Regions from separate parts of the Agrobacterium sp. 16-172Ci genome, predicted to be linked through region 2. Evidence: riboswitches for the same ligand, from Rfam matches in the RefSeq annotation. Region 2 holds a riboswitch; each other region holds the start of a gene.
What was found. A riboswitch is a leader RNA that binds a small molecule or an ion and turns the genes downstream of it on or off. The one in region 2 is predicted to bind cobalamin.
Positions count from the first base shown of each region.

Region 1: it holds a riboswitch for cobalamin, as region 2 does, so the genes downstream of both, ACQZ40_RS14575 (ABC transporter substrate-binding protein) here and nrdH (glutaredoxin-like protein NrdH) in region 2, are expected to answer to the same signal.
Region 3: it holds a riboswitch for cobalamin, as region 2 does, so the genes downstream of both, metE (5-methyltetrahydropteroyltriglutamate--homocysteine S-methyltransferase) here and nrdH (glutaredoxin-like protein NrdH) in region 2, are expected to answer to the same signal.

Region 1 is NZ_JBNWBW010000015.1:8,684-15,845, reverse strand. Features, by position in the region: gene ACQZ40_RS14585 (ABC transporter ATP-binding protein) at 1-774, opposite strand, end outside; gene ACQZ40_RS14580 (FecCD family ABC transporter permease) at 771-1,799, opposite strand; gene ACQZ40_RS14575 (ABC transporter substrate-binding protein) at 1,796-2,827, opposite strand; cobalamin riboswitch at 2,986-3,220, opposite strand; gene ACQZ40_RS14570 (GNAT family N-acetyltransferase) at 3,260-4,138, opposite strand; gene argE (acetylornithine deacetylase) at 4,342-5,466, shown strand; gene ACQZ40_RS14560 (2-hydroxyacid dehydrogenase) at 5,490-6,413, shown strand; gene ACQZ40_RS14555 (cupin domain-containing protein) at 6,440-6,796, shown strand; gene ACQZ40_RS14550 (GNAT family N-acetyltransferase) at 6,793-7,162, shown strand, end outside.
Region 2 is NZ_JBNWBW010000038.1:22,640-29,801, forward strand. Features, by position in the region: gene nrdE (class 1b ribonucleoside-diphosphate reductase subunit alpha) at 1-1,821, opposite strand, end outside; gene nrdI (class Ib ribonucleoside-diphosphate reductase assembly flavoprotein NrdI) at 1,809-2,207, opposite strand; gene nrdH (glutaredoxin-like protein NrdH) at 2,220-2,441, opposite strand; cobalamin riboswitch at 2,697-2,920, opposite strand; gene ACQZ40_RS24240 (nucleoside triphosphate hydrolase) at 3,053-3,682, opposite strand; gene ACQZ40_RS24245 (ATP-binding cassette domain-containing protein) at 3,679-4,461, opposite strand; gene ACQZ40_RS24250 (ABC transporter permease) at 4,461-5,543, opposite strand; gene ACQZ40_RS24255 (sugar ABC transporter substrate-binding protein) at 5,767-6,789, opposite strand; gene ACQZ40_RS24260 (ROK family transcriptional regulator) at 7,054-7,162, shown strand, end outside.
Region 3 is NZ_JBNWBW010000020.1:27,218-34,379, reverse strand. Features, by position in the region: gene ACQZ40_RS17560 (helix-turn-helix domain-containing protein) at 1-196, shown strand, start outside; gene ACQZ40_RS17555 (hypothetical protein) at 291-524, shown strand; gene metE (5-methyltetrahydropteroyltriglutamate--homocysteine S-methyltransferase) at 716-3,064, opposite strand; cobalamin riboswitch at 3,165-3,376, opposite strand; gene ACQZ40_RS17545 (ATP-binding cassette domain-containing protein) at 3,438-4,220, opposite strand; gene ACQZ40_RS17540 (sugar ABC transporter permease) at 4,239-5,552, opposite strand; gene xylF (D-xylose ABC transporter substrate-binding protein) at 5,702-6,742, opposite strand; gene ACQZ40_RS17530 (ROK family protein) at 6,986-7,162, shown strand, end outside.

The DNA.
Region 1 (7,162 bases), on a different contig from region 2:
CTCGGCCCGCCCGTGGGCCGGCAGAAAACGAATATGGGAAAAGCCGCCCTCATCCGTGGTGACAACGCATTCCACCCCGAAGACGGCGGCTATTCTCGCTGGTGTCAGAACCTCGCGCGGCGGACCGACCGCAATCATCTCGCCCCGATGCATGATGGCGACCCGGTCACAGAACATGGCGGCGTGATTGAGATCGTGCAGCGCCGCCACAACGGTCAGGCCCTGCCGGCGCACCAGATCGAGCAGGCCGATCTGGTGGCCTATGTCGAGGTGGTTGGTCGGTTCGTCCAGAAGCAGGATATGCGGCTCCTGCGTCAATGCGCGGGCGATATGCAGGCGCTGGCGTTCGCCGCCGGAAAGATGGTGCCAGTTGCGCTCCGCCTTATCGGCCATATCGACATTGGCAAGTGCTGCATCAACAATGGCGTCATCCTGCTGCGACCAAGCGGAAAGCGGCCCGAGATAGGGCGTGCGCCCAAGCTCCACCGCCTGCCGTGCGGTGATCCGTTCGGTAGTTTCGGCCTGCTGCTCCACGAAGGCAAGCCGGCGGGCAAGGTCTCGCCGTCCCAATGAGGCAAGCGGCTCATCCCCGAGCGTAACGTGCCCCCGGCGCGGCTTGCGAATGCCTGCCAGCATGGAAAGCAGTGTGCTTTTGCCGGAACCGTTCGGTCCGATGATGCCGAGAAACTCACCCGAACCGACATCGAGCGAGACCCCACGCACAATATCGATATTGCCGGCATGGAAATGCAGGTCGTGGGCGGATAATTTCATGAACGCCCCCTCTTCTGCCCAAGGATGAAGGCAAAGGCGGGCGCGCCGACGAGCGCGGTGATGACGCCGATGGGCAGCACCTGCCCCGGAATGACAATGCGAGAGAGAATATCCGCGACGATCATGAAAACCGCGCCGGTCAGCGCCGTTACCGGCAGCAATATGCCATGGCGAACGCCGACGAAGATGCGCGCGGCATGCGGAATGACGAGGCCCACGAAGCCGATGGAGCCCACCAGCGACACCATCGCAGCCGTCATGATCGCCGAAACGGAGATCAGCACCGCATAGACCCAGCGCACCGGAATGCCGAGCGAGGCAGCAGCCTGACCGCCGAAGGCGAAGGCATCGAGCGCCCGAGCATACCAGAGACACACCGCAAGTCCCGCAAGACTGACCGGCAGCGCCAGCCAGACATCCGGCCAGCGCACCCCGGAGAGGTTGCCCAGCAGCCAGAACATGATGCCGCGCGCCTGTTCTGCATTGGCGGATTTGGTGACGATGAAAGAGGTCATGGCATTAAACAGCTGCGACCCGGCCACCCCGGCAAGAATGATGGCGCTGTTGCCGTGTCCCGCCCGCACCGCCAGAAGACTGACCAGCGAAAACGCAACGAAGGCACCAATAAGCGCCCCGGCCGGCATCGTCAGGAACCCCGCTCCGAAGCCAAGCAGCGCGACAGCGACGGCACCGGTGGAGGCGCCAGCGGAAATGCCGAGAATATAAGGATCGGCAAGCGGATTGCGCAGAAGCGATTGCAGCACCGCCCCGGCCAGCGCCAAAGAAGCGCCGCAACAGGCGGCGACGACCGCGCGGCTGAGACGATAACTCCAGACGATGCCCTCATCCAGCGGCTCCAGCGGATAGGCCGCATGGAAGACGCGGTTGGCGATTGTTTTCGCCACGACGTCGAAAGGAATGGCGGTCTCGCCGATGGCCGCCCCGGCCATCAGCGCGACGAGCAGCAGTGCGAGCGCAGCAAAAGCCAGCCCTACTCTGCCGAGATGGATGGAAAGACCGTTCACTTCGCGAGGCCGGCAGCCGAAATCGCCTCGGCCAGCGTTTCGATGCCTTCAATGGTGCGAATGGTCGGGTTCATCGCCTGCGCATCCATCTCGAACACATGACCTTCCTTGACGGCGGGCATGATGCTGGCCACGGGATCGGTGGCGAGGAACTTCAGCTTGACGGCGACATCGTCAGCCGGGAAACGGCGGCGATCCATCTTGCCGGCAACGATGATGGACGGATTTGCCTTGGCGATGGTTTCCCAGCCGACGGTCGGCCATTCTTCATCGCTTTCGATGACGTTCTTTAAGCCCAGCGCGGACATGATGTAGCCGGGAGCGCCATTGCGTCCAGCCACATAGGGATCGATATCCAGCTCGGCGCTGGAGAACCAGAAGACGGCCGAAAGCTTGCCATTTGCCGAGGCGATCTTGGCGCGGGCGGCTTCTTCACGCTTCTTCAGGTCGGCAACGACCTCTTCACCGCGATCCTGCACGTTGAAGATTTTGGCGAGATCGCGGATTTCCTGGTAGATCAGATCCATGGTGAAGACGGTGTTGCGCACGCCGTCGCCGCCGCCGGAGTTGTCCTTGCCCATGCAATCGGCGGGCGAGGTATAAACGGGAACGCCAAGCTCGGCGAATTGCGCCGGTGTTCCGACAACGCCTTCCGGACCGATCTGCCACTGGAACTGCGTCGTCACGAGGTCCGGATTCTTGCCGATGACCGCCTCGAAGCTCGGATCATTGTCAGCCAGACGCTCGACCCTGGCATTGGCCTCTTCGTAGCCCTTCAGAACCGGACCGATCCACAGCGCCGTGCCGACCACCTTGTCGGCGAGGCCGAGGAGGTAAAGAACCTCGGTCGTGCTCTGGCCGACGGACACGGTGCGGGCGGGCGCCTGCTTGAAGGTGATCTCCTGACCGCAGCTGTTGATCGTCAGGGGATAAGTGGTTTCGGCAGCATTGGCGCCGGCGACAGGCAAAGCCGCAAGCGCCGCGGCCAGAAAACCGGCATGGACCGGCAGGCGTCTAGAATGAAACATGTGTTCTCCAGTCGAAAGTAAATCTTATTCCAGAGCAGCAGGCGTCAGAACGCGCAGCAACAGCGGGACGTCTTGTACGGAGAACGGCAATAGGACGCAAACGAAATGTTATGAAATAACATTACAATCTCCTCCTCCGGGCTTCCCCGCCCGTAACGATGGTTTATATTTCGACGGCAGGTCTCCTGGCTCACGGATTTGCGTCACTCATCTGCCTTCCCGCATTCTGGAGAATACAGTGGCATAACGCCTTGAAGCGTCACGGGGATGAACGACAATCCGCTTACAGTTGCGGGGGCAGCCACGGCATTGGGCGAAAAAGATCGCCCGCACCATGTTCCCTATTAATCCCTTCGCCTTTCGGCTGCAGGAACCGTCGCTTTCTCACATAAGGGGCAAGAGGCGGGGCGTCAATTGCGATAGTGCCGCACCTCAGCACAAAGACGGGCTTGCCAGGGCGAAAATCTTTGCGGAACCGGAGCCTGCCGGTTGCAGCGCGCCTTTCGACATGACGGTGAGCGTTTCGATACCCACCAGCCCGGATTGCGTCAGAAACTCGGTCAGAAGACCGCTATCCCGCACGGTATCGAGACGGACAAGCTGATCGTCGAGATCGGAAAAATGTCGCCTCACCAACGCAATCGCATCCGCCTCGTCACCGGCGATGACCGGGCCGACAATATGGCCCCGCCCCGCCGCACGCCGCAATGCAAAGGCGGCAAGACGATCGGCCTCGAACAGGCCGTAACCCGTATTTTCCTGAACAAGGCGTTGCAGGACGCCCCGGCGCGAAACACCGAAAGCCGCCCGATCCAGATCCACCACGGCGGACAAATGATCCCAGGACAGCGGCTCGATTCTCTGCTTTCTTCCAAGCGTCTGCATCTCGGCAGGGCAACGTGCCTTGCCGCGCAGGAGATGTACTTTCTCCGTATCTCCGGCAAAACCCAGCCGTGCGAAAAGCCGTCGCGAGGCTTCCGTGGCGTTCAACCGCAGGGCGGCGTCAGGGTAGCCAGCAATGAGTTGGCCCACCAGCCATGGTGCAACGCCCTGCCCATGCAAACGGGGGGAAACGATGACCATGCCGACCGTCGCGAAAGCCTCATCATAAGGAAACAGCATTGCCGTTGCGACAACACGATCGATCTCGTCAAGCGCGACAAGGCCGACCCCGCACTGCCGCAGGAAACACCATTCGTTCGCGTGATATCGCCATCCGACAGCCATGGACAAAGCATGCAGATGATCGGCCTCCACATCGGCGATATCCACTGTCCGCAACTCGAAACTATCGACTTTGAGCAGCTCCATGACAAACGGCTCTCATTCCCTCCGGCGCGGAACCTAGATCCCGGCAGCCCAGCTCACGACATCCGAAGATAACCAGCCTCGCCAGCAGGAATTTTCCGAAAGCGCTGGAAGGACACAACAATCTACTGAAATCACCCGTATTTCAGCAGATAAACGCCGCAGGCCGCTCTAAGCTTTTCGGCGTTGAAGCGACGGAGACAGCCATGAACGCAATCGACATTCTGGAGCGTCTTGTCGGCTTCCCGTCGGTGGTCGGAACCGCCAATGGCGACATCGCCGGATGGATCGCCAATTATCTGGAAAGCCACGGCGCAAAAGTATCGCTGCTTGCCGGCCCGGAAGGCGACCGCGCCAATCTCTTCGCCAGCTTCGGCCCGACCGATGCCAGCGGATACATCCTTTCCGGCCATATGGATGTGGTGCCTGCCGGTGAGCCGGAATGGTCCTCCGATCCCTTTACGCTGGCAACCGAAGGCGAGCGTCTCTACGGACGCGGAACCACCGACATGAAAGGGTTTCTGGCCACGGTTCTCGCCGCAGCACCGGCATTTTCACGCATGGCGCTGAAGCGGCCCGTTCACATCGCCTTTTCCTATGACGAGGAGGCGGGCTGCCGTGGCGTTCCGCATCTCATCGCCCGCTTGCCGGAACTATGCGCAAAACCGGCGGGCGCAATCATCGGCGAACCGAGCAATCTGCGCGCCGTGCGCGCCCACAAGGGTAAGGCCGCCGCACGCATCACCATTCGCGGCCGCTCCGGCCATTCCTCGCGGCCGGATCAGGGCGTGAACGCCATTCATCTGATGACCGGCATCATGGCAAAGGCGGTCGAGACCGCACAGGCTCTCACCGAGGGGCCTTTCGAAGCGACATTCGAGCCGCCCTATTCCTCCCTGCAGATCGGCACGGCGAAAGGCGGACAGGCGATCAATATCATCCCCGATCTCTGCGCCATCGAACTGGAAGCGCGGGCGATTGCTGGCGTATCGCCGGTCGCCCTGCTCCAGCCGGTGCGCGACGGCGTCGAAGCGCTCGCCGCCAGGGGCATCGACATAGAATGGACGCCGATGAGCGATTATCCGGCGCTCTCCCTTGCCGCCGATGCGCCGCTCGTGAAGCTTCTGGAAGAATTGACCGACGCGCCCTGCATCGCCGCCGTCAGCTATGGCACGGAGGCCGGGCTTTTTCAGGCGGCCGGCATCGATGCCATCATCTGCGGCCCGGGCGATATCGGCCGCGCCCACAAGCCGGACGAATTCATAACGGCCGGTGAACTCTCGGCCTGCCAGTCAATGCTGGAAACACTGGCGAGCCGCTGCACGGTTTAAACCTTCGGAACCACGGATTTCAGATGACGTTCTTCTTCAATTCCGACGCGAAGCGCGGCGAGATTTTCCGGCAGGCTCTGGCCCGCGACCTGCCGGAACTACCTTTTTCGATGGATGCCAAAAGCGTCGATCCGGATGCGGTTCGGTACGTCATTACCTGGACCGTGCCTGATGATATCGGCCGCTACCGCAATCTCGAAATCCTGTTTTCCATCGGTGCGGGCGTCGATCAGTTTCACATCGACACCGTCCCTGCGCATGTGAAAGTCGTGCGCATGGTGGATGAAGGCATCATCCGCATGATGCAGGAATATGTGAGCCTCGGCGTGCTGGCGCTTCACCGCAACCTGCCGGTCTATTTGAAACAGCAGCGCCAGCAACTCTGGAAGGCCCTGCCGCAGCGTCAGGCGAAAGAGTGCCGGGTGGGCGTTCTCGGCCTCGGCATGCTGGGCGTTGCGGCGCTGGAACGGCTGAAACCCTTCGGTTTTCCGCTTTCCGGCTGGAGCCGTTCACCGCGCGAGATCGATGGTGTGACCTGCCATCATGGCGAAGCCGGATTGTCCACGATCCTTTCGACCAGCGATATTCTCGTTTGCCTGCTGCCGCTGACCGACGAAACGACGGGACTTCTGAATGGCGAACGCCTGGGGATGCTTCCCGAGGGTGCGGGGCTGGTTCACGCCGGGCGCGGCAAACAGCTCGACCACGACGCCCTCATCGATGCGCTGGACAGCGGCAGGCTTTCGGGTGCCGTGATCGACGTCACCGATCCGGAACCGCTTCCGGAAGACCACGCCTTCTGGACGCATCCGAAAATTCTCCTGACGCCGCACATCGCCAGCGTCACCCAGCCGCATTCGGCAGCACGCACCGTTGTCGAAAACATCAAACGATACCAGTCCGGCCTCGAGCCGCTCGGCCTCGTCGACCGCAATCGCGGATATTGATCATCCCGTTCCAGGAAAGGACACCCATGCCGCTTCTCAAGACCATCGACACGCACCCCGCCTTCGAACCGAAAGCCTCCAAGGCCCTGCCGGAACGCCTCATTTCCGGCGATCCGTCCTTCAAGACCTGGCCGCTGGACGAAGCCCGCAACGGCACCGTCCACACCGGCATATGGGAAGCGACGCCGGGCGAAAGCCGTTCGATCAAGGGCGAAACCTTCGAATTCTGCCATATTCTCGAAGGTGTCATCGAAATCACGCCGGAAGGCGGCGAACCGCTGCGTTATACGGCTGGCGACAGCTTCGTCATGAAGCCGGGCTTCGTCGGCGTGTGGAAAACCATTGAAACCGTCCGCAAGATCTATGTTACGGTGAACGGATGAACTGGGAACCGGCCATTTTCGAAATCGCCCGCGACGGCTATGTGCTGAGCACCGATCCGGCACGGGTGGATTTCGATCTGGTCCATGATTTTCTCGCCCGCGATTCCTACTGGGCGCAGGGAATGACCGCCGACCGGCTGAAGCGGGCGCTTTCGCATTCGCTGCCGGTCGGCGTTTACGCCCCCGACGGTTCCATGGCCGCCTTCGCCCGTCTGGTGACGGATTATGCCGTTTTCGGCTATCTGCGCGATGTCTTCACAGTGGAGGATCATCGCGGTCGCGGCCTTGCGTCCTGGATCGCCACCGAGATACGCAAACACCCGGAGCTTTCGACGGTATCGAGCTGGATGCTGGCGACCCGCGACG
Region 2 (7,162 bases):
GGAGATCGAACCGGTGGGCGGTACGGCCTGAAGGTTCTGGTTATAGAGACCTGACGCCATGACGTCCTGCTTCAAAGCCTTCCAGTCCTCCTGCGTCGGAATGGCGATACCGGCTTTTTCGAACAGCTCACGGACCTTTTCCGTCGCAGGCAACCATTCCCGGTCGGTATATTTGTCGAAATATTCACCCGAGGCATATTTGGAGTTCTCAAAGCCCTTGAAGCTCTGGCCCCTTTCCACCGCCAGCCGGTTGCTGGCGCGGATGGCGTGATAGGTGACGGTGTAGAAATAGATATTGGTGAAATCGACGCCTTCTTCGGAGCCGTAGAAGATGCGTTCGCGCGCCAGATAGCCGTGCAGGTTCATCTGGCCTAGCCCGATGGCGTGGCTGGCATCATTGCCCTTTTCCACCGAAGGAACGGAGGAAATATGGCTCATATCCGACACCGCCGTCAGCGCACGGATGGAGGTCTCGATGGTCTTGCCGAAATCGGCCGAATCCATCGCCGAGGCGATGTTCAGCGAGCCGAGATTGCAGGAGATATCCTTGCCCATATGGCTATAGGAAAGATCGGCATTAAATTCGCTTGCCTCGCTGACCTGCAGGATTTCCGAGCAGAGATTGCTCATGCTGATGCGGCCGGCAACCGGATTGGCGCGGTTCACCGTATCTTCAAACATGATGTAGGGGTAACCGCTCTCGAACTGGATTTCGGCGATCACCTGGAAGAATTCGCGCGCCTTGATCTTCTTCTTGCGGATGCGGCTATCGGCGACCATTTCCTGGTATTTTTCGGTGACCGAAATCTCGGTCAACGGCACGCCATAGACCCGCTCCACATCATAGGGCGAAAACAGATACATATCCTCGTTGTTGCGGGCGAGTTCGAAGGTGATGTCGGGGATCACCACGCCGAGTGACAGGGTCTTGATGCGGATTTTCTCGTCGGCATTTTCGCGCTTGGTGTCGAGGAAGCGCATGATATCCGGATGGTGAGCATGCAGATAGACCGCGCCGGCACCCTGACGCGCACCAAGCTGGTTGGCGTAGGAAAAACTGTCTTCCAGCAGCTTCATGACGGGAATAACGCCGGACGACTGGTTTTCGATCTGTTTGATCGGCGCGCCGAATTCGCGAATATTGGTCAAGGACAGCGCCACGCCGCCGCCGCGCTTGGAAAGCTGCAGGGCCGAATTGATGGAGCGGCCGATGCTTTCCATATTGTCTTCCACACGCAGCAGAAAACATGAAACCAGCTCACCGCGGCTCTTCTTGCCGGCGTTGAGGAATGTCGGCGTTGCCGGCTGGAAGCGGCCTGAAATGATTTCATCGACCAGATTGCGCGCAAGCTGCTCATCACCGCGCGCAAGGGCCAGCGCCACCATGCAGACGCGATCCTCGTAACGCTCCAGATAACGTTTTCCGTCGAAGGTCTTCAGCGTGTAGGAGGTGTAATATTTGAAGGCGCCGAGAAAGGTCGGAAAGCGGAATTTCCGGGCATAGGCCTCGTCATAGAGGTCGCGGACGAAATTGAAGGAATACTGGTCCAGCACCTCCTGCTCGTAATATCCCTCCGTCACCAGATAATCTAGCTTTTCCCGAAGGTTATGGAAAAACACGGTGTTCTGGTTGACGTGCTGGAGGAAATATTGCCGGGCGGCAAGGCGATCCTTGTCGAGCTGGATCTTTCCGTTCTCATCGTAAAGGTTCAGCATCGCGTTCAGCGCGTGGTAGTCCAGAGCCGCATCGAGCGGTTTCTGGGTTGCTGTTGCCGGCTGTTTGGCGTCCTTGCGCATGGCGCTTGAGGTCAGCGTGTCCAAAATCGTTCCAATCCATGTTTGACGTTGGCGACATCTTCCTCCGTGCCAAGAAGCTCGAAGCGATAGAGAAACGGCACGGCGCATTTGCGCGAGACGATATCTCCGGCGGATGCGAAAGCTGCGCCAAAATTCGTGTTTCCCGCCGCGATAACGCCGCGAATGAGGTTTCGGTTGGAGGGCTCGTTCAAGAACCGGATGACCGGTTTCGGCACGGCCCCTTTGGTGCCCCCCCCCCCATAGGTGGGTGTGACCAGCACATAGGGCTCCGACACATGCGGTACGTCGTCCTCCGCGCCGAGCGGCAGGCGAAACAGACGCCGTCCCAGTTTCAGAAGGAAACGATGGGTGTTTTCAGAGCGGCTGGAATAATAGACGATCAGGCCCATCGCCCCTCCACCTCAGCTGATCGAGCCGATCATATCCGGCCGGAAACCCGCCCAATGGCGCTCACCGGCGACGACCACGGGCACCTGCATATAGCCGAGGCCACGGACATGATCGAGCGCATCCGCATCTTCGGAAATATCGATGATCTCATAGGAGACACCGATGCGGTCGAGGGCGCGGTAAGTGGCAGTGCACTGGACGCAGGCGGGCTTGCTGTAAACGGTGACGGTCATAATTTCCTCTCTCGAAGCCGGTTTCGGACACGGCTCAACATTGCCGATTGCAATCGCAATCGGGCGGCGATGGATCTGTCATTAAGGTGGGCGTGCGCGGCTCTAGCCGCGTAAAATCGCTCTCTACGCCGACGAGCGCAGCAACTCAAACAAATGCACTGGCATGACTTCACCCCGAAGCTTGTTCTGGAGGGGGCAGAAAAGGGCGCACGCAAATCATTTGCGTCATACACCTTCCTCCGGACACCCCGCCCGTGGACGTTTGCGCTCAAGGCAGGTCTCCTGACTTGCGGGTCACAACATCTATTCCGGCCTTCCCGAAGCTTTCGGCTCCAGTGACCCAAATCGGAACGATGCTCACCGCTTACAGTTGCGGGGGCAGTTTCGGCCTTGCTCCACCATGATGGCGTTACGCACCGAATTCCCGTCTTAGCTCCCAACCCTTGCGAATCGGAAGAACCTCGAACACCACATATAGTATATGAGGAAATTTTCGCGTCAATGAATAGACACACAAAAGCCCCACCCTGTGGATCAAAAAGATTCAACACATGGTCAACAAAGGCTTAACGGCACGAGCGCGCCGACGCTCAAACAGAAAATGCGTTAGTCTATTCCCAGATGTCGATATGAATATCGGCGGGACGGGCGTTTTCGATCACCCTTTTTCCGTTCGGAAGATCGTTTTCGAAAAGTTTGGCGTGGATCGCAGCCTCGTCGAGACCATAGCCCTGCCACCTTTTCCGTAGCCTCTCCTCAAGCACGTCGACGGACGGCCCTACAAAAACGGTGAGGTCGAAGCTTTTGGAAAGAGTTGTCCACGGCGCCTCGTCCAGCAGCAGATAATTGCCTTCAGCAAGGATAAAGCGTGTTTCCGGCGCAATCGCCCGGGCGGACGCTATGGCGATTTCACGGGAACGGTCGAAAACCGGAACAAGCACCTCCTGCCCGCCCCTGCGGACGGCGGAGACGATATCGAGGAAACCGCGCACGTCGAAGGTTTCGGGTGCGCCCTTTCGCGGCAGCAGCCCGCGCCCTTCAAGGATGCCATTGTCCATATGGAAGCCGTCCATGGGCAGCACGGCGGCCGTTTCGCCCCGTGCCAGCAAAGCATCACAAAGGGCATCCGCCAGCGTGGATTTGCCGGCCCCAGGGGGACCGGCAATAGCGACGATAAAACGGGATCTACCTTCTGCCCGCCGAAGAACGTCTTCGGCGATGGTTTCAAGCTTCAGCGTCATGCGGCAAGCGTTTCCTTCGGCGCTTCCTTGGCGCCGGTCATGAAGGCGACGGCGTCGGACATGGAGTAGTCCTTCGGATTGATAACGCACAGGCGCTTGCCGAGCCGGTGGATATGGATGCGATCCGCAACCTCGAAGACATGCGGCATGTTGTGCGAGATGAGGACGATCGGCAGGCCGCGCGAACGCACGTCCAGAATAAGCTCCAGAACACGCCGGCTTTCCTTCACGCCGAGTGCTGCCGTCGGCTCGTCGAGGATAACGACCTTGGAGCCGAAGGCGGCTGCACGCGCCACCGCCACACCCTGACGCTGACCCCCGGAGAGGGTTTCCACCGCCTGATTGATGTTCTGGATCGTCATCAGGCCGAGTTCCGACAGTTTCTCCCGGGCGAATTTTTCCATGGCCGGGCGGTCAAGGGCGCGGAAGAGGCTGCCCTGAATGCCGGGTTTACGGATTTCGCGGCCGAGAAACATATTGTCGGCTATGGAAAGCGCCGGCGACAACGCGAGGTTCTGATAGACCGTCTCTATGCCAGCCTTGCGCGCCTCTATCGGCGAGCGGAACTGCACGGGCTGGCCTTCCAGCCGGATTTCCCCTTCATCGGGTGTCACCGCACCGGAAATCGCCTTGATGAGAGAAGATTTGCCAGCGCCGTTATCGCCGATCACCGCCAGGATTTCGCCCGGATAGAGATCGAAATCGGCATGGTCGAGGGCGGTCACACGACCATAGCGCTTGACGAGATTGCGTGCTGTGAGAATGGGTTCTTTTGCCATCAGCCTGCTACCTTTCTGATCCACTGGTCGATTGCGACAGCCATGATGATGAGGACGCCGATCAACAGATAGGTCCATTGCGGGTCTGTTCCGATAAGCCTGAGGCCGAGCGAAAAGACGCCGACGATCAGGGCGCCGAAGATCATGCCCATGATGGAGCCACGTCCACCGAACAGCGAAAGGCCGCCGATAACCACCGCAGTGATGGATTCGATATTGGCGAATTGACCGGCTGTCGGCGAAACCGAGCCGATGCGGCCGATCAAGGCCCAGCCGGCGAAGGCGCAGATGAGACCCGACAGCGTGTAAACGGTGGTCAGCATGCGCTTGACGTTGACACCGGCAAGTTCGGCGGCATCCGGATCGTCACCGACAGCATAAAGATGGCGACCCCAGGCGGTGCGGTTCAGCACATACCAGAGCAGGGCGACGAGCAGGACCATTGCGATGACGCCATAGGTGAAGACCGCGCCGCCGACCCGGATATTGGCGCCGAAGAATTGCAGGATCGGCGCCTGCTGGGCGATATCCTGGGCGCGGATAGTTTCGTTTGCGGAATAGAGGAAGTTGGTCGCCAATACGATCTGCCACATGCCTAGCGTGACGATGAAGGGCGGCAGGCGCATGCGCGAGACCAGAATGCCGTTGATGAAGCCGCAAAATGCGCCGACGGCAAGGCCACAGAGAATGGAAAGTTCCGCCGGCAAGCCGTAACGGAAGGTGAACTGTCCCATGACAACGGAAGACAGGACCATAATCGCGCCGACCGACAGATCGATGCCCGCCGTCAGGATGACCAGCGACTGCGCCGCGCCGACAATACCGACGATGGCGACCTGCTGCAGAATAAGGGTCAGCGTGAAGGCCGAGAAAAACTTGCCGCCGAGAAGCAGGCCGAAAACAATCAGCGACAGCACCAGAACGATAAGCGGAACGGCCGCCGGGCTGGAGTGGAGAAAGTGCTGCAGTTTTTCCAGCACACTCTTGTCGTGCGTATCGAAAGCAGCGACCTGCGTCGAACTTCCCGAAAGCACTTTTTCAAATTCATTATGCGGCTGAGCCCGCACCGGCTGATCGCTCATGGATTTTCCTCCCGATCGCTCTATCGCACCAGCCCTGACACCGGGCCTATCTCCAAAGAGAATGATGCATAGATTTCAAAGTGTTGTGAAGCGGCCTATGCTATCCCCGCAGGACGCCTGACGCGCTCGTTTGTTCCTTTGTCCGATCCCCCGGATCGTGCCTGAATCATTCTCGTCCAAGGGCGGGGGCACGAATGCCCCCGCGGGTTTCAACGGCGAGGCATCAGCCCCAGCACTTGTTGAGACCTTCCTTCGTATCGATGGAGTCGAGGCCCTTGACCGGCTTGTCGGTTACCAGCGTCACGCCGGTATCGACGAAGTTCTTGCCTTCAGTCGGCTTCGGCTTTTCACCGGTGTCGGCAAACTTCTTGACGGCTTCCACGCCAAGCGCCGCCATCAGCAGCGGATATTGCTGCGAGGTCGCGCCGATCACGCCTTCCGCGACGTTCTTGACGCCCGGGCAACCGCCATCGACGGAAACGATCAGAACATCCTTTTCACGGCCGACCGCCTTCAACGCCTCATAAGCGCCGGCAGCCGCAGGTTCATTGATGGTATGGACGACGTTGATGGTCGGGTCCTTCTGCAGCAGATTTTCCATCGCCGCGCGGCCGCCTTCTTCGTTACCATTGGTGACATCATGGCCGACGATACGCGGATCGTTTTCATCGCCGATCTTGTTGATGTCCTTCACGTCAATGCCAAAGCCCTTCATGAAGCCCTGGTTGCGCAGCACATCCACCGTCGGCTGGGAGGGGGTAAGGTTAAGGAAGGCGATTTTCGCATCTTTTGCCTTGTCGCCGAGGCTGCCGGCAGCCCATTTGCCGATCAGCTCACCAGCCAGAAGATTGTCCGTGGCGAAGGTGGAATCGGCGGCATCGACGGGTTCCAGCGGCGTATCGAGCGCAATGACCAGAAGACCGGCATCACGCGCCTTCTGAACGGCCGGAACGATACCCTTGGTGTCCGATGCGGTGATCAGGATACCCTTGGCGCCATCGGCAATGCAGGTCTCGATGGCCGCTACCTGGCTTTCGGAATCGCCGTCGATCTTGCCGGCATAGGATTTCAGCGTCACGCCAAGTTCTTTAGCCTTGGCGGTCGCGCCTTCTTTCATCTTGACGAAAAAGGGATTGGTATCGGTTTTGGTGATGAGGCAAACCGAAGTATCGGCCGCTGACGCAACGGAAGCGAAAGAAACGCCAAGCGCAAGCGCGCCCAGAAGAGCGGAAACAGTGGTCTTCATGAGATCCTCCCAATGGATATTTGAGCACCGTGACGGTTACCCGACGATCCCGTCTCCTCCGAGATCGATGACCGTTGGCTCAGATGGAACCACCAAAGGAAACGCCTGTCAATAAATAAATCCGGTTGAATTATTAATTCCCTATGGCATTCTGATATGCGGCAGGGAGGAATATCGCCACGTCGTTTAACGTTGCGATAGCAAGATTGCCATAAAGCCTGCTGTATCGGTCACGGCGGATAGGGCGGGCGGGAGGATGACACTATGAGACAATCTGTCGAGACGGCGCCGCCGGCGTCGCCCACCACCATGGATATAAGCGGCGGCGCCAACCAGATCGGAGTGCGCGCTTATAATGAGCGGCTCGTGCTGT
Region 3 (7,162 bases), on a different contig from region 2:
GGCCAATCCGGCCCTTGGCACGATCAATGCCATGCAGACCTTCGTGGCCTCGAATGAAGGCTTTTCGCTCAACCAGGCCTTTTCGCGCATCAAGAGCGCCGCCGTGCGTAGAAGCATCGTCGCTCTCGTGACATCGCTCGCCGCCACTGAAGCGGCGGAAAATGCCGCCGCGCCGGCGGACAAAAACGACGATTGACGCAGGTGTGACGCTCGCGTGACGCTCGATGTGGTCGAAAATGAACAACGCAACATCATCGCGTTTTCATACTGTCGACTGTCGAGAGGGAATCATGGCGGCGTCTACCACAGATATACTTGAACAGGACAATGCAGACGAGATTCTGGCGCTCGGGCGGATGGTTTCCTATCTTTGCCAGCGCTCGAAATCTCTGGAACTGGGCATGTCGACCTATTTCCTTGAGATGGCATTGTTGTCGCTGGCCCAGGACATCAATCAGCAGGGTCTGCCGCCGGTAAGCGCAGAGCTGAATGTCGGCGCCTTCGCTCAGGCCGATCTGCATTGAGCGCTTTCGCAACGGCCTAGATTCGCCGGGATTGAGCGTTTCCATACCGATCTCCAGTCGCAGCCCGGAAACGGTCTCTCTGCCTGTCCGGCTGGCTCCATCCTCCCGGAGAGGCATTCATATGCCCTCCCCCAAATTTTTCAGGCGTAAGCCATGATGGAGGCCCGGTTCTCGCCGGGCCTCCATTCATATCAAAGCACCGCGCGGCGAAGCTCGGCAGCGGCGGCGACCATGTTGACCAGAGCGGGCCTCACCTCTTCCCATTTACGCGTCTTCAAGCCGCAATCCGGATTGATCCAGAGCTGCCGGTCGTCAAGCCGCTCTCGCGCCAGCGCCAGAAGATCGACCATTTCTCCAACCGCCGGCACGCGCGGCGAGTGGATGTCATAAACGCCGGGACCGATCTGGTTCGGGTATTTGTAGGTCCGAAACGCATTCAGCAGTTCCATCTTCGAACGCGAGGTCTCGATGGAGATCACGTCGGCGTCCATGGCAGCAATGGCATCGATAATCTGGTTGAACTCGGAATAGCACATATGCGTGTGAACCTGTGTGCGGTCACCCACGCCGCTGGAGCAAATGCGAAAGCATTCCACCGCCCAGCCGAGATAATCCTGCCAGTCCCGGTGCCGAAGCGGCAGTCCTTCTCGAAGAGCCGCCTCATCGATCTGGATCATCTGCGCGCCGGCTGCTTCGAGATCATTGACCTCATCGCGGATGGCGAGCGCGATCTGGCGGCATGTCAGGCTTCTGGCGATATCGTCGCGCACGAAGGACCAGTTGAGGATCGTCACCGGCCCGGTCAGCATGCCCTTGACGGGTTTGTCGGTGAGCGACTGCGAATATTCCCACCAGCGAACCGTCATCGTTTTCGGACGCGACACGTCGCCGAAAATGATGGGCGGGCGCACATAACGCGAACCGTAACTCTGCACCCATGCATGCTGGGTGAAAGCGAAGCCGGAAAGCTGTTCGCCAAAATATTGCACCATGTCATTGCGCTCGAACTCGCCGTGCACGAGAACGTCGAGACCGATTTCCTCCTGCCAGCGAATGGTCGCTTCGGTTTCCTTCTCCAGGAATTTTTCATATTGCGCATCGGTCAGCGCGCCCTTGGAATGTGCCGATCTGGCCTTGCGCACCTCCGGCGTCTGCGGGAAAGAGCCGATGGTCGTCGTTGGGAAAAGCGGCAGCGCGATGGCCTGCGATTGCACTTTCTGCCGCTCGGCAAACGGGCTCGCCCGCTTCCTGTCGGCCTCGCCAATCGTCGCAATACGCTTCTGTACGGCGGCGTCCGTTACCTTCGGTGAGGATGCACGCCCGGCAACGGCCTTGGAGGCAGCCGCCAGTTCCGTCGCGACAGCAGCCTTGCCATTACCGAGAGCCTTGCCAAGCGTGGCAAGTTCGCCGAGCTTCTGGGTGGCGAAGGAAAGCCAGCTTTTGAGATCGGCATCGAGGCCGGTTTCCAGTTCGAGATCGACCGGGACATGCAGCAGCGAGCAGGAGGGCGCGATCTGAAACGCCGCCGCACCGCGTGCCGCGATGGCGGGTTCCAATCGGGTAATGATTGCGGCGAGATCAGCGCGCCAGATGTTGCGGCCGTCTATGACACCCAGCGACAGGACGCGATTTTCCGGCAACGCTTTTAACGCCGCCTCCAGCGCATCGGGTGCTCGCACCAGATCGATATGAAGGCCCGCGACCGGAAGCGACGCGACGGCTTCGAGATTGTCCTCAAGCCCACCGAAATAGGTGGCGAGCAGGACTTTCAGATCCGGCGCGGCCTTCGACAAAGCCTGATAGGCCACGGCCAGCGCGTGACGCTCCCCCTCGGAAAGATCAAGCACGGCGACCGGCTCGTCGATCTGGACCCAGTCCGCACCGGCCACGCGCAGGCGACGCAGCAGCTCTTCATAGACGGGCAGCAGCCTCGCCAGCAGATCGAGCGGCTTGAAGGCTGCCTCGCGCGCCTTGGCGAGTTTCAGGAACGTGACCGGGCCGAGAATGACCGGACGCGTATGGACGCCGAGCGCCTTCGCCTCAAGGAAGTGGTCGACCGGCTTTTGCGAGGTGAGCACGAAATGCTGATCCTCTGAAACCTCCGGTACCATGTAGTGATAGTTGGTGTCGAACCATTTGGTCATTTCCAGCGCCGGAACGCCCTGACCATGATGCGAATGTCCTTCATGCCCATGGCCGCAGCCTGCATGCCCTTCGCTCTGGCTGCCGCGCGCCATGGCGAAATAGGTGGAGAGGGAAACATCTCCGCCCGCCGATCCATAGAGGGATGGAATGGCGCCCACCATCACGGCTGTATCTAGGACATGATCGTAAAGGGAAAAATCGTTGGAAGGGATATGGGCAATCCCCTTCTCAAGCTGAAGCGCCCAGTTTTCGGCGCGCAGCCTAGCTGCGGTTTCGAGCAGTTCCGTCTCGGAAATCTTGCCGGACCAGAAGCCTTCAAGCGCGAACTTCAGTTCACGATGGCGTCCGATCCTCGGAAAACCGAGAGATGCGACTGGAATGGACTTGTCTGGCATTTTCATACCCCATTTGGTTGTGGGGGCATGGGTAAAGCGGACGCGTGCAGGCCCGGCCTGTGCCGGACCATTGCAGCAACCACCGGGACACCCCGCCCGTGGACGTTATTTTGTCCTGGCAGGTCTCCTGGCTTACGGGTCGTCGCCTTTGTCCGTCTTCCCGGGGTTTACCCCAGTGACGTGTTGGACAAAGGCTCGCCGCTTACAGTTGCGGGGGCAGCTCCGGTCTTGCCGATCGTCGGCGCACCGGATTCCCTCTTAGCTCCGGGATCGAACAAACGAGCCCGGAGAACCATGACACCCGCATTTCTCACCACGGGCACCACGATGTCAATAGACATAAAGAAATCTTTATATCTTTATTTCACTGAACTCAGAGCGCGACCGCACCCGGCCCCGGCACCGCACCGGGCGGCACCTTGCCCAGAATAATCATGCCAAGCACCTCGTCCTTGGTGACATCCTGCGTGCGGGCATGGCCCACCACCTTGCCGTTCTTCATCACGAAGACCCGGTCGGCCAGATCGAAGACATCGTGAATATCGTGGCTGATGAGGAAGATGCCGATGCCCTGCCGTTTCAACTCCTTGACGAGATCGCCCACCTGCGCCGTTTCCTGCGGGCCGAGTGCGGCCGTCGGCTCGTCCATGATGAGGATACGGGCATCGAACAGAATGGCGCGGGCGATGGCGACGGATTGCCGCTGGCCGCCGGACAACGCCTTCACCGGCTCCTTGAACCGGCGGAAGTTGGGGTTGAGACGCCCCATGACCTCGCGGGCCGAGGCTTCCATGGCGACATCGTCAAGTGTGCCCCATTTCGTCTTCAGCTCGCGGCCGAGATAAAGATTGGCGGCCGCATCGACGTTATCGGCCACGGCCAGTGTCTGGTAGATGGTCTCGATGCCGTATTTCTTGGCATCGCGTGGATTGCGGATATCGGCATCCTCGCCATTGATGAGAATATCCCCGCCATCGCGCCGATAGGCGCCGGAGAGGATTTTGATCAGCGTCGATTTGCCCGCGCCATTGTGGCCGAGAAGGGCGACCACCTCACCGGGGAAAAGATCGACAGAGGCGTTTTCCACCGCATGGATACCGCCGAAGGAAATGGAAATATTGCGCATTTCCACGAGGGGCGTGACTTGGTCCGTCATAGGAGTTCTCCTCGGTTCTTACTTGGCGCGGGCGCGGTAGATGGTGTCGAGCCAGACGGCGACGACCAGAACCACACCGACGACGATGCGCTGGAAGGGCGTATCGATGCCCACCAGCACCATGCCGGATTGCAGCGACTGCATGACGAGCGCGCCGAGCATCGCACCCGCTATGGTTCCGACACCGCCGGCAAGCGAAGTGCCGCCGATGACGGCCGCCGCGATGGTGTAAAGCTCGTCCAGCTCGCCCTGGGCATTGGTCGCCGCGTTGAGGCGGGCGGTGGAGATGGCGGCGGCGATGGCGCACAGAACACCCATCAGCGTGAAGATCTTCACCGTGACCCAGCGGGTCTTGATGCCGGCGAGTTCGGCCGCTTCCGGATTGCCGCCGATGGCGAAGACATAACGGCCGAAACGCAGCCGTGTGGCGATGAAAGTCATGACCGCACCGACGGCGAGCGCCATCAGCACCGGAATGGCGATGCCATGCGAAATGAACAGACCGCCTTCAGGCCAGGCGATGCCATTGGCATCGGCATAGTTGCGGGCGATGTTGACCGGCCATGGATAGCTGTTGACCACCGCCACGAAACCGATGACGACAAGGCAGCCCAGCGCGGCCAGAAAATATTCCGCCCAGACGGGCCGCAACGGAAAGCCGAAACGGCGGCGCTGATGGCGGGAGTTCAGGATGGCCGCAATGATGGCGACGCAGGCGATGACAGCGGCGATCCAGCTCCATGTCGCGCCGATCGAACCGCTGGTGCCGCCGCCCATCAGGCGGAAGGTGGAATCCATCGGCGCCACGGTGCGGCCGCTGGTGATGAACCAGGTGCCGCCGCGCCAGACAAGCAGGCCGCCGAGCGTGACGATGAAAGACGGCACGTTGAGGAAGGCGATGATGGAGCCCTGCAACATGCCGATGGCGCCGCCGACGAGAATGCCGACCATAAGCGTGACGATCCACGTGGCCCAATGTTCAAAGCCGAGGATCTGCGGCAGGATTTCCGCCTGCATGACACCCATAATCATGCCGGAAAAACCGAGGATCGACCCGACCGACAGGTCGATATTGCGGGTGACGATGACGAGCACCATGCCGGTTGCCATGACAGCCACGGAGGCGGTCTGCACGGAGAGGTTCCAGAGGTTTCGCGGCGTCAGAAACAGCCCGCCGGACAGGATATGAAATCCGATCCAGATCAGAAGAAGCGCACCGACCATGCCGAGCAGTCTGGTATCCAGCTCGGTGGCGTTGATGAAGCGCGTTATCGAGCCTGTTTTTTCCGTCTTTTGCGACGCTGTAGTATTGGACTGGGTCATATCGGCCATGAACTGCCGGTGCTCCTCACATCTTAGAGCGTTTTCGCTTTTTTCTGGCGCATTTCCGGACGGAAAACCGGGGCCTACTTTTCCTGGAAATGCTCTAAAGGCGCCGCGCCATGAACCATGGCGCAGCGCCCGAACCGGGACCTATTCGCTCAATCGCAGGCTTTGACCGTTTTAGCCTTCACGCCCTGGCAGGCCGTTTCCTTCTTGATCCAGCCGGCGTCGATGACGACGTTCAGATTGTCCTTCGTGATGGCGATAGGCTTGAGGAAGACCGACTGCATCTTCACTTTTTTCGGACCGCCTTCAAACGTGGAGACACCCTTGATCTCGGTCATCTTCTTACCGCCGGCCAGTTCCAGCGCAATGCCAGCCGCTTCCTTGCCGAGTTCACGGCTGTCCTTCCAGACCGACACCGTCTGCGTCCCGAGCGCGACGCGGTTCAGCGCGGCGAAATCGGCATCCTGACCGGAAACGGGAACCGAACCTGCCATGCCCTGCGCGGCGAGAGCGGCGATTGCACCGCCGGCCGTGCCGTCATTCGAGGCGACGACCGCATCGACCTTGTTGTTATTCTTGGTCAGGAACTGTTCCATGTTCTTCTGGGCATTTTCCGGCTTCCAGCCATCGGTATAGGCTTCGCCGACATTCTTGATCTTGCCGCCGTCAATGGCCGCCTTCAGCACTTCCTGCTGACCGGCGAACAGGAAGTCCGCATTCGGGTCGGAAGAAGAGCCCTTGATGAAGACGTAATTGCCTTCCGGCTTCACCTTGAAGACTTCGGCAGCCTGCAGACGGCCGACTTCCTTGTTATCGAAGGTGATGTAGAAGGCGTTCTGGTTTTCGATCAGGCGGTCGTAACCCACGACCGGAATGCCCTCGGCAACGGCCTTTTCAACGGCCGGACCAATCGCGTCGCTGTCCTGCGCCAGAATGATCAGCGCGTTTGCGCCCTGCGAGATCAGCGATTCCACGTCGGTGAGCTGCTTTGCGGCGGATGATTGCGCATCGGCGGAGATGTATTTCGCGCCGGCCTTGTCGAGCGCTGCCTTGATGGCCGCCTCATCCGTTTTCCAGCGTTCTTCCTGGAAATTTGACCAGGACACGCCGACGACGAGATCAGCGGCCATGGCGGCAGTGTGCAGGGAAACGAGTACGGCCGTACCCGCCAAAAGCTTGGCAAAAGAATTCATGATGTCCTCCCGGTAAGGGCGAAGCCCCGCACCTCCATGCAGGAAAAACGCCCGGAAAAAGCTGCCGGTCTCTGTGGTTTCACAATTTTCTCGACAGTCGAGAAAATTAATGTCAGAGATTCCCCATGCTGTCAACAACGGCTGCGGGCAGCATCCGGGTGCCTTGATCTTCGCTCTGGCATGCGCCATCAGAGTGGATCAGCACGACAGGAAAAAGGCCGTTCAGGGAGCATGCCCCAGCCCATGTCCGCCATTGCAAGTACGGAACTGGTGCGCCAGAAAAACAGCCTGTCGGTGATGGCGGCGCTGCGCCTGCACGGCAGCCTTTCCCATACCGACATGTCGTCTTTCACCGGACTTGCTTCCGCAACCGTGTCCGCCATCACCACCGAGCTTGAGCGGGCCGGGCTCATTCTGCGG